DNA from 2 places in the Enterobacter sp. KBR-315C3_2022 genome. Region 1 is predicted to be linked to the other one. Evidence: predicted binding sites of a transcription regulator. Region 1 holds the regulator's gene; the other holds the start of a gene.
The links. Region 1 encodes LexA, which represses DNA repair genes until DNA is damaged. Its sites were predicted from a motif close to TNCTGTATGTACATACAGNA; they were not measured.
Positions count from the first base shown of each region.

Region 2: the regulator LexA is predicted to act here: its motif matches at 2,439-2,458, upstream of sulA (SOS-induced cell division inhibitor SulA).

Region 1 covers NZ_JBGKEB010000011.1:100,587-106,488, forward strand. Annotated here, with positions in the region: gene dinF (MATE family efflux transporter DinF) at 1-757, opposite strand, end outside; gene lexA (transcriptional repressor LexA) at 823-1,431, opposite strand; gene AB8804_RS13575 (diacylglycerol kinase) at 1,540-1,908, opposite strand; gene plsB (glycerol-3-phosphate 1-O-acyltransferase PlsB) at 2,114-4,534, shown strand; gene ubiA (4-hydroxybenzoate octaprenyltransferase) at 4,606-5,475, opposite strand; gene ubiC (chorismate lyase) at 5,488-5,902, opposite strand, start outside.
Region 2 covers NZ_JBGKEB010000003.1:69,401-75,302, forward strand. Annotated here, with positions in the region: gene yccS (YccS family putative transporter) at 1-1,678, shown strand, start outside; gene AB8804_RS04865 (TfoX/Sxy family DNA transformation protein) at 1,635-2,261, opposite strand; gene sulA (SOS-induced cell division inhibitor SulA) at 2,479-2,988, shown strand; gene ompA (porin OmpA) at 3,344-4,399, shown strand; gene matP (macrodomain Ter protein MatP) at 4,462-4,914, opposite strand; gene AB8804_RS04885 (AAA family ATPase) at 5,100-5,902, shown strand, end outside.

The DNA.
Region 1 (5,902 bases):
CAAAGCACAGCTGTAGCAGAAGCGAGCGCAGCATGATGTCGCGGTTTAGGGCCAGCAGCCTGCGAATATTGCCGCGCCAGGCCTTTTTCAGCAGCGCAACCGGGATCCCGCGCATCGCCAGCACGCGCCAGACCATCCCTAATCCGATGAGAAGCGTGCCATACTCCGCCACCACCGTTGCCAGCGCCGCCCCCTGCACGTTCATGTGCAGGCCGATGACCAGCCACAGGTCGAGGACGATATTAAGCAGGTTGCCCACCACCAGCAGGATCACCGGAGCGCGGGCGTACTGAACGCCCAGCAGCCACCCAAGCAGAACCAGATTGGCCAGCGACGCGGGCGCGCTGAGCCAGCGGATCGCCAGAAAACGCCTGGCCTGCTCCAGCACCGCCTCGCTGCCGCCCACGATATGCAGCGCCAAATCGATGAGCGGTGTACGCAAGAGGACGATCGCTATTCCCGCGCCCAGCGCCAGGATTAACGGCTGCACCAGCGCGCGCGCCAGCCGCAGCGGGTCTTTCGCGCCATACGCCTGCGCCGTCAGCCCGGTGGTGCTCATGCGCAAAAAGAGCAGCAGCATAAAGAGGAAGCTGGTCGCCGTTGCGCCAATCGCGACGCCGCCCAGATACACGGGCGAGTCAAGATGGCCAATCACCGCCGTATCAACAAGCCCCAGGAGAGGAACGGTGATATTGGAGAAGATCATCGGCAGCGCAAGACGCCACAATGCTTTATCGGAAGCCGTCAGCAGAGACATGGGAAAATACCGGGGACGATAATACGAAACGGGCCGCGGAGAAACCGCAGCCCGTCAGGAAGAGATTACAGCCATTCGCCGTTGCGGATAACGCCAACCGCCAGGCCTTCGATCGAGAAGCTCTGCTCGCGCAGGTCTACCACAATCGGCGTGAATTCGTTGTTTTCCGGCAGAAGCTGCACGGTGTTGCCCTGTTTTTTCAGGCGCTTAACGGTCACTTCGTCATCAATACGCGCCACAACAACCTGCCCGTTGCGCACGTCCTGCGTCTTGTGAACGGCCAGCAGATCGCCGTCAAGAATGCCGATGTCTTTCATCGACATCCCGCTAACGCGCAGCAGGAAATCAGCGCTTGGCTTAAACATACCCGGGTCGACCTGATAATGGCCTTCAATATGCTGCTGCGCCAGAAGCGGCTCACCTGCCGCAACGCGGCCAACCAGCGGAATACCCGTCTCTTCTTCGACGAGCAGACGAATACCGCGAGACGCGCCGGAGACGATCTCAATCACGCCTTTACGTGCCAGCGCTTTCAGGTGTTCCTCGGCAGCGTTTGGAGAACGGAAGCCCAGACGCTGCGCGATTTCCGCACGCGTGGGTGGCATACCCGTCTGGCCGATATGATCCCGGATGAGATCAAACACCTCTTGCTGCCTGGTCGTTAACGCTTTCATTCCGCCCCCTGGGTGTATATACAGTTATGCTGTGAGTATATACAGTCAAAGGCGAATTTGGAACCAAAAACTGCACAAAAAACCAGGGACTTAATTATTCCTCGAGGCTCATCGGAAATGCGACCAAAGCAGCGTGACCCAGGTTATCGCCGCAACGATAATCGCCAGCAGTACGGCAGCGGATCCCATGTCTTTTGCGCGTCCGGAAAGCTCGTGGAAATCGGAACCGATGCGGTCAACCACCGCCTCAATAGCGCTATTGAGAATTTCCACTATCATCACCAAAAGCACCGAACCGATGAGAAGTACGCGGGTTATCGCATCAACGTCAAGGAAACAGGCGACAATAACCGCGACGATAGCGGCAATGCCCTCCTGGCGGAAAGCAGCTTCATTGATCCACGCGGCACGGAAACCTTTCCATGAATAGCCCGCGGCTTTGATGATTCGGGTGAACCCAGTGGTATTATTGGCCATTAAAAGAACCTTTTATTGGAAAGAGCGTCAGTCACTATACACAAGATCGTCCATGCCGCTTTCATGCAGCATGCAGGATGAAGTATATGTAGCCGCAGCCACTATGCTGCCGCCTGAAGTCTGACGGGTAACAACAGAAATTTTGCGCGCTTTCTGTTATCCTTGCGCCGCAATTGCATTATTAACCAGAGGCTTTACATCGTTTATGTCCGGCTGGCCACGAATTTACTACAAATTACTTAATTTACCATTAAGCGTACTGGTAAAAAGTAAGTCTATCCCAGCAGAACCCGCGCTGGAATTAGGGCTCGATACCTCGCGCCCGATTATGTACGTTTTGCCTTATAACTCGAAGGCTGACCTGTTGACGCTTCGCGCGCAGTGTCTGGCGCACGATCTGCCCGACCCGCTTGAACCGCTGGAAGTCGACGGTACGCTGCTACCGCGCTACGTGTTCATCCACGGCGGGCCGCGCGTGTTCACCTATTACACGCCGAAAGAAGAGTCCATCAAGCTGTTCCACGACTATCTCGATCTGCACCGCAGCAATCCCGATCTGGACGTGCAGATGGTGCCGGTCTCCGTGATGTTTGGCCGCCGACCGGGCCGCGAAAAAGGCGAAGAGAATCCGCCACTGCGCATGCTTAACGGCATCCAAAAATTCTTCGCCGTCTCCTGGCTGGGGCGCGACAGCTTCGTGCGTTTCTCCCCGTCCGTTTCGCTGCGCCGTATGGCGGACGAGCACGGCACGGACAAGATCATCGCGCAAAAGCTCGCGCGCGTGGCGCGCATGCACTTCGCGCGTCAGCGTCTCGCCGCGGTGGGCCCTCGCCTGCCTGCGCGCCAGGATCTGTTCAACAAGCTGCTGGCCTCTAAGGCGATTGCCCGCGCCGTCGAAGACGAAGCGCGCAGCAAGAAAATTTCCCACGAGAAGGCCCAGCAGAACGCTATCGCGCTGATGGAAGAGATCGCCGCGAACTTCTCCTACGAGATGATTCGCCTGTCTGACCGCATTCTGGGCTTCACCTGGAACCGGCTCTATCAGGGGATCAACGTCCATAACGCCGAGCGCGTGCGCCAGCTGGCACACGACGGCCATGAGATTGTCTACGTGCCTTGCCACCGCAGCCACATGGACTACCTGCTTCTCTCCTACGTGCTTTACCACCAGGGGCTGGTGCCGCCGCACATCGCTGCCGGTATTAACCTGAACTTCTGGCCAGCAGGCCCGATCTTCCGCCGCCTGGGCGCGTTCTTTATTCGTCGAACCTTCAAGGGCAACAAGCTCTACTCGACCGTCTTCCGCGAATACCTTGGCGAGCTGTTCAGCCGCGGCTATTCCGTAGAATACTTCGTCGAAGGTGGCCGCTCGCGTACGGGTCGTCTGCTCGATCCGAAGACCGGCACGCTGTCGATGACCATTCAGGCGATGCTGCGCGGCGGTACGCGGCCCATCACGCTGGTGCCAATCTACATTGGCTATGAGCACGTGATGGAAGTGGGCACCTATGCGAAAGAGCTGCGCGGAGCCACAAAAGAGAAAGAGAGCCTGCCGCAGATGCTGCGCGGCCTCAGCAAGCTGCGCAACCTGGGCGAGGGCTACGTGAACTTCGGCGAGCCGATGCCGCTGATGACGTACCTGAATACCCACGTGCCCGAGTGGCGTGAATCCATCGATCCCATCGAGGCGGTGCGTCCAGCGTGGCTGACGCCGACCGTCAACGGCATTGCGTCAGAGCTGATGGTGCGTATCAACAGCGCCGGTGCGGCCAACGCCATGAACCTGTGCTGCACGGCGCTTCTGGCCTCTCGCCAGCGCTCGCTCACACGCGAGCAGCTGACCGAGCAGCTCGATTGCTACCTGGACATCATGCGCAACGTGCCGTACTCCGTCGATTCAACCGTTCCTTCTGCCACCGCCAGCGAGCTTATCGACCATGCGCTGCAGATGAACAAGTTTGAAGTCGAGAAAGATACGATCGGTGACATCATCATTCTGCCGCGCGAGCAGGCGGTGCTGATGACCTACTACCGCAACAACATCACGCATATGCTGATGCTGCCGTCCCTGATGGCCGCCATTCTGACCCAGCACCGCCGCATTTCGCATCAGGAGCTGTTACGCCACATTGAAGCCATCTATCCGATGCTGAAAGCGGAGCTGTTCCTGCGCTGGAGCAAGGACGAGCTGGCCGTCGAGCTGGCGAAGATGACGGAAGAGATGTGTCGTCAGGGGCTGATTACGGTTAATGAGAACGAGCTGCTCATCAACCCGTCACGCTCCCGCACTCTGCAGCTGCTGGCCGCCGGGGCGCGCGAAACGCTGCAACGTTACGCCATTACCTTCTGGCTGCTGAGCGCGAATCCGTCCATCAACCGCGGCACGCTGGAAAAAGAGAGCCGGACGCTGGCGCAGCGCCTCTCCGTTCTGCACGGTATCAATGCTCCTGAGTTCTTTGATAAGGCGGTGTTCAGCTCGCTGGTGCTGACGCTGCGTGACGAAGGGTTCATTAGCGACACGGGCGACGCCGAGCCGGAAGAGACGATGAAGATCTACCAGATGCTGGCAGAGCTGATTACCGCCGACGTGCGTTTAACGATTGAGAGTTCGACGCAGGGCGAGTGATGCCCTCACCCCGGCCCTCTCCCACGGGGAGAGGGAGAAAACAAAACGGCAGCCATTCGGCTGCCGTACTTTTATGAAAAGTAGCTCATCGCCAGCCCCAAGAACAGCACCAGGCCCACGTAGTTATTGTTCATAAACGCCTTGAAGCACGCTTCGCGATCCCGCTTCGCAATCAGCTTTTGCTGGTACGCAAACAGCAGCCCCGCCACCAGCACGGACCAGTAAAACTCCCAGTTCAGGCCGTTAAGGCGACCGATGGCCACCATCAGCGCCAGCACCGCCACCTGCAGAATACCGATGATCAGCTTGTCCTGACGCCCGAACAAAATCGCCGTCGACTTGATTCCAATCTTCAGATCGTCGTCGCGGTCAACCATCGCATATTGCGTATCGTACGCCACGGCCCAGAGAATGTTGGCCAGGAACATCAGCCAGCAGCTCAGCGGCACGGACTCGCTCACCGCGGCGAACGCCATTGGGATCGACCAGCCAAACGCGGCACCCAGCACCACCTGCGGCAGATGGGTGTAGCGCTTCATGAACGGGTAGACCCAGGCCAGCGCCAGCGCGGCTATCGAAAGCAGAATGGTCATGGTGTTAAGCGTTAACACCAGCAGGAAGGAGAGCAGCACCAGCACCACAAACAGCGTGCGGGCCTCTTTCTCGGAAACCTGACCGCTCGGCAGCGGTCGATGGGCCGTGCGCTTCACGTGCCCGTCAAACTTGCGGTCCGCGTAGTCATTGACCACGCAGCCCGCCGCGCGCATCAGCCAGACGCCCGCAACAAACACCGCCAGGATCCACAGCGGCGGTACACCCGGCGTGGCAACCCACAGCGCCCACAGGGTCGGCCAGAGCAGCAGCAGCGCGCCGATCGGTTTATCCGTGCGCATCAGGCGGTGAAAGGCCAGCAGCTTGTTCTGCGTCAGACTCCACTCCATTTTATCTTCCTCTTAGTACAGCGGCGATGCCGGTAAAAACAGTTCCGTCAGAATGAGCGGCTTGCCGCTCAGGCGAAGGCAGGAACGGCGCCCCCACAGATCGGCATCGCGACCAATCTCAATAAAATCTCGGGTAAGCTCGGATGAGGTGAAAAGATAGCGCCCCAGCGGCGTTTTTCCCAGCCGCTGCAGGGCAAGCTCGGGTCCGGAAAGGGTGGACTCAGGCACCACCGTCCGTCCGGCAAGCCACGGCTCGCCGTCGGCACAGAGCAGGATCTCGCGCAGCCAGTAGCGTTCTTCAGACGGCAGCAGCGGCAGCTCGCTGGCAATCTCATCGGACGTGACAAACCCTTCGCGGATCATCGTCACCGTGACCGTTTTGCCCTGTTGCTCAAAACGTTTTGTCATGGAATCTTCCAGCAGCAGC
Region 2 (5,902 bases), on a different contig from region 1:
GGTTCGCGCGCTGCAGGATAACCTCGCGCGCAGCTATGAGCAGCTGGCGCACTACCTTGAGTTAAAGTCTCGGCTGTTCGACCCGGACATCGAGGACGATAGCCAGGCTCCCCTTTACGATCTGGCCCTGGCAAACGGCCAGCTGGTAGCGACCCTGAACCAAACCAAGGCCTCGCTGCTGACCCGACTGCGCGGCGATCGCGGCCAGCGCGGAACCCGCCGAACGCTGCACTACTATTTTGTAGCCCAGGATATTCATGAACGCGCCAGCTCCTCGCACGTTCAGTATGCGGCGCTGCGCGAGAAGTTTCGCTACTGCGACGTGATGTTCCGCTTCCAGCGGCTGCTGTCGATGCAGTCTCAGGCCTGCCATCAGCTTTCGCGCTCTATTTTGCTGCGCACGCCGTACCAGCACGATCCGCGCTTTGAGCGGGCATTCAGCCATCTTGATGCGGCGCTCGATCGCGTTCAGGCCAGCGGCACGTCGCCTGAACATATCAACGCCCTGGGATTCTTGCTCAATAACCTGCGCGCGATTGATGCCCAGCTGGCGACCATCGAGTCGGAGCAGGCGTTGGCGATGCCGGGCTCTGATGCCGAGAACCAGCTTGCCGACGACAGCCTGCACGGCTTTAGCGATATGTGGCTGCGCCTGAGCCGGAATTTTACGCCGGAGTCTGCGCTTTTCCGCCATGCGGTGCGCATGTCGCTGGTGCTGTGCGTCGGCTATGCCTTTATTCAGATAACCGGTTTACACCACGGCTACTGGATCCTGCTGACCAGCCTGTTTGTCTGTCAGCCCAACTACAACGCCACCCGACACCGCCTGGCGTTGCGAATCATCGGCACGCTGGTGGGCGTCGCCATCGGGCTACCGGTGCTCTACTTTGTGCCCTCAATTGAGGGGCAGCTTATTCTCATCGTGATAACCGGGGTGCTTTTCTTTGCTTTTCGCAACGTGCAGTATGCGCATGCCACCATGTTTATCACCCTGCTGGTGCTGCTGTGTTTCAATCTGCTGGGAGAAGGCTTTGAAGTCGCCCTGCCGCGCGTATTCGATACCCTCATCGGCTGCGCTATCGCCTGGGCGGCGGTCAGCTTTATCTGGCCAGACTGGCGTTTTCGCAATTTACCCCGCGTGCTGGACCGGGCAATGAACGCAAACTGCCGGTATCTGGATGCGATCCTTGAGCAGTACCATCAGGGCCGTGACAACCGCCTGGCCTACCGTATCGCCCGCCGCGATGCGCACAACAGTGACGCAGAGCTGGCGTCCGTCGTCTCCAATATGTCAACGGAACCCCGCGCCACGGCAGAAATTCGCGAAACGGCGTTCAGGCTGCTTTGCCTGAACCACACGTTTACCAGCTATATTTCTACCCTGGGCGCCCACCGCGAAAAACTGACCAGTCACGCCATTCTGAGCCTCCTGGATGACGCGGTGTGCTATGTCGATGATGCCCTGCACCATCGGCCTGCCGATGAGCCTCGCGTTAAGCAGTCGCTGGACGAACTGTCTCAACGCATTGCACATCTCGATCCGGGTACCGACAGCAAAGCGCCGCTGGTGCTCCAGCAAATTGGCCTGCTGATCGCGTTGCTGCCGGAAATTTGCCACCTTCAACAGCGTGTTGCTACCTGGCGTAGTGACTCTCGCGCTGCGCAGGCAGCGCATTAACCCACTCCGTTAGCTCCCGGCGAGTGTCAGCCGGGAGCGCGGCCTCATGCAACCCTTCAATGGCCCCCTCAAGTGCAAAGAGCACTTTAATGCTTAGCGCCTTGTTAATCTGACGGATCTTTAGCCAGCTCTCTTTCGCACCCAGCGTTCGCAGCGTTTCTTCATTCATGATCCCCGCCTCATAGAGCAGCACCTCAATCTGGAACGTCAGGTTAGGCAGATCTTTTAGCCGGTTACGCTGGCGCCGCAGATGGCGCTCGTTTCGGGCCGCATCCAGCGCGAATGAAGAGAGCTGCAGCAGCTTATCTTTGTCCTGCCAAAGGCAGTCGTCCACGCGATAATAATTCAGCAGTATCGGTCTGCCGCGCTTGACGAGCGTCAGGAACGACGAGGCGTTTTTCGCACAGTAGGTCGCACTTTGCTCGCAGGCTCTAAGATAGAGCTCGCCGTCCGAGACCATTGCAAACACAGCGTCATCGACGGCCAGCGTATATCCCCCAAAGAGGGCCCGGTGGTTGATCTCACCCAGTGGAGAGAGGTATTCCTGAGATTTATAAATCCGTTCATAAGATATCTTTTTCATAATAATTCCCTTAAAAATCAAAAGTTAACAGCAGCATTTCTTACTAGCGGATCCGTTAGCAGGAAAATAGGCAACTTATTGCCTGTGAGCAAGATGATTTTTAAAAGGAGGACGATAATGAGCGAAATTTGCGAGACGCTTTCCGAAATTGAAGTTGATCTTTAGGCATACAGGGGTTACTGTATATCCATACAGTAACTACAGGGCTGGAATGAATATGTACACTTCAGGCTATGCAAATCACGTCACATCTCCCTCTTCTTCCGCTGGCAACGTCACGCAGAAATCCGTCGGGCGCGTTTCGACAGGATTAATCAGTGAAGTGGTTTATCGTGAAGACCAGCCCTTGTTAACCCAGCTCTTACTCTTGCCGCTGTTACAGCAGCTTGGTCAGCAGTCGCGCTGGCAGCTCTGGCTCACGCCACAGCAAAAGCTGAGCCGGGAATGGGTTCAGTCGGCAGGCCTGCCGCTGACGAAGGTGATGCAGATAAATCAGCTCTCCCCATGCGATACCGTTGAATCGATGGTTCGCGCACTGCGCACCGGGAATTACAGCGTGGTAATAGGCTGGTTACCTGATGAGCTGACGGAAGAAGAACATTTTCGATTAACTGAAGCGGCCGAAGAAGGGGATGCCATCGGGTTTATTATGCGTCCCGTTCACCCGGATTCTTATCGCAAAGGACAACGTTCCGGGTTAAAAATTCACTCGAATCTCTATCATTGAGCAAAATTAAGATTTTTCCTGGAATTTTTTTTGACTCCACGATGTGGAAATAGTTCAAAAAGAAAAAACGACGGCAAGGCTTGTCTGGAGCGGTTCTCGTTAATTTTACTGGTTAAAATTCGTTCAAAAAATGTTAAATATTAGGTATACAGAAAAAAATTTTTCATATGCCTGACGGAGTTCACACTTGTAAGTTTTCAGCTACGTTGTAGACTTTACATCGCCAGGGGTGCTCGGCCTAAGCCGAAGATATCGGTAGACTTATATTTGACCACGCCCCCCGGTGAAGGATTTAACCGTGATTTCTCTATTGAGTTTTTCATGGCAAATTTTGGATGATAACGAGGCGCAAAAAATGAAAAAGACAGCTATCGCGATTGCAGTGGCACTGGCTGGCTTCGCTACCGTAGCGCAGGCCGCTCCGAAAGATAATACCTGGTACGCAGGTGGTAAACTGGGCTGGTCTCAGTTCCATGACACAGGCTGGTACAACAGCAGCCTGAACAACGACGGCCCAACCCACGAAAGTCAGCTGGGTGCAGGTGCGTTCGGTGGCTATCAGGTTAACCCGTATGTTGGCTTTGAAATGGGTTACGACTGGTTAGGTCGTATGCCATACAAAGGCGACACTCAGAATGGCGCTTTCAAAGCTCAAGGCGTTCAGCTGACCGCTAAACTGGGTTACCCAGTAACTGACGATCTGGACGTGTACACCCGTCTGGGCGGCATGGTATGGCGTGCAGACTCCAGCAACAGCGTATCTGGTGACAACCACGATACCGGTGTTTCCCCAGTATTCGCTGGTGGCGTTGAGTGGGCAATGACCCGTGACATCGCTACCCGTCTGGAATACCAGTGGGTTAACAACATCGGCGACGGCAACACCGTTGGTGTTCGTCCAGACAACGGCATGCTGAGCGTAGGTGTTTCCTACCGTTTCGGTCAGCAGGAAGATGCTGCACCAATCGTAGCTCCAGCTCCGGCTCCAGCTCCAGAAGTACAGACCAAACACTTCACTCTGAAGTCTGACGTTCTGTTCAACTTCAACAAAGCGACCCTGAAACCAGAAGGTCAGCAGGCACTGGATCAGCTGTACTCCCAGCTGAGCAACCTGGATCCTAAAGACGGCAACGTTGTGGTTCTGGGCTTCACAGACCGTATCGGTTCTGACGCTTACAACCAGAAACTGTCTGAGAAACGTGCTCAGTCCGTTGTTGATTACCTGATCTCTAAAGGTATCCCAGCTAACAAGATCTCCCCACGCGGTATGGGCGAATCTAACCCAGTTACTGGCAACACCTGTGACAACGTGAAAGCTCGCGCTGCACTGATCGACTGCCTGGCTCCAGATCGTCGCGTTGAGATCGAAGTTAAAGGCGTTAAAGACGTTGTAACTCAGCCAGCGGCATAAGTTATCGTCTTAAAAAAAACCCCGCACTGCGGGGTTTTTTATTGCCTGTAGAAAGCTAAAAATTACTTTTTACCCAGCAAGGCCTGAAGATCGTTTTTCAAGGTAGACATCTGACTGGCGTACTTCTCTTTATGTTCCGCATCTTCAATCAGCTGTACCACCGTTTCCGATAGCGTCTTTCCGCGCCGTTGCGCGAGCCCGGCCAGTCGTTGCCAGACCATAAACTCCAGGTCGATGGATTTTTTACGGGTGTGCTGATGCTCGGCGTTAAAATGCCGCTTACGACGCGCGCGGATAGTTTGCTTCATCCGGTTCAACAGCGCGGGATTGATATGTTTCGCGATCCAGCTATTGACCTGTACCGGTTCATTTTCGAGGGTCAGCAAAATATCCACGGCTTCTTGCGCAGCACTGGCTTCGATATAGCAGGTAATCAGCTCTCCCTCGCGGTGCTTTTTGACCAGATATTTCCATTTCCAGCCGCTTTCGAGGTTTTCCAGTTGTTGATATTTCATTGCGTTCTCAGTGTTACCACGTAACTCTGTTCAGAATATCAGTTTTTTAGCAATCTGCTGAAAAGAAATCATAGGCTGTGAAGCATTCAAGGATATTCCCGCTGCGAAAAACCAATCCTGCTTGGGAAGAGACCTCCGCTTACGGTATACTCCACGTTTTTACATCTGACTAAAAAACATCAACTTTGACCATTACGAAACTTGCATGGCGCGATCTGGTTCCCGATACCGAAAGCTATCAGGCGCTTTTTACGCAGCCAGAACTCGCAGAAGAAAACGAATTTATACTTAGCGACACCCAACCGCGTTTGCATTATGCGCTGGAGCAGATGTTAAGCCCCTGGGCCACATCTCCTTTCATGCTGCTCAAGGCCCCGGAAGAAGCCGAGTATTTGACGCTTCTGGGCGATGCCGTGCGCCAGCTAAAGCCGGAGGCGGAAACCGTCTTCGGTGGTCAATATCATATTGCGGGACGCAGCGTCACGTTTGAACCGGCTCAGCAGGCGGACGAACGTTTTGCGGTCAAGGGTGAGGTCATCTCCGCGAACTGGGCTGAAGCCGAGCAGCTCTTTGGGTGCCTGCGCCAGTTCAACGGCGAGCTATCGCTGCAGCCGGGCCTGGTGCACCGTGCAAACGGCGGGGTGTTAATTATCGCCCTGCGCACCCTTCTCGCTCAGCCGCTGCTGTGGATGCGCCTGAAAACGATTGTAAGCCAGCAGCGCTTTGACTGGGTAGGATACGATGAGTCGCGCCCTCTCCCGGTCTCCGTTCCGTCTATGCCGCTCTCTCTGACCGTGGTGCTCACGGGGGATCGCGAGTCGCTGGCCGATTTCCAGGAGATGGAACCTGAGCTGGCCGAGCAGGCGGTATATAGCGAATATGAAGACAATATTCAGATCGCCGACGCCGATGATATGGCGCAGTGGCGCCAATGGGTTCTGAACATTGCGGCGCGTTTCGCGCTCCCTACTCCGTCGGCAGACGCGTG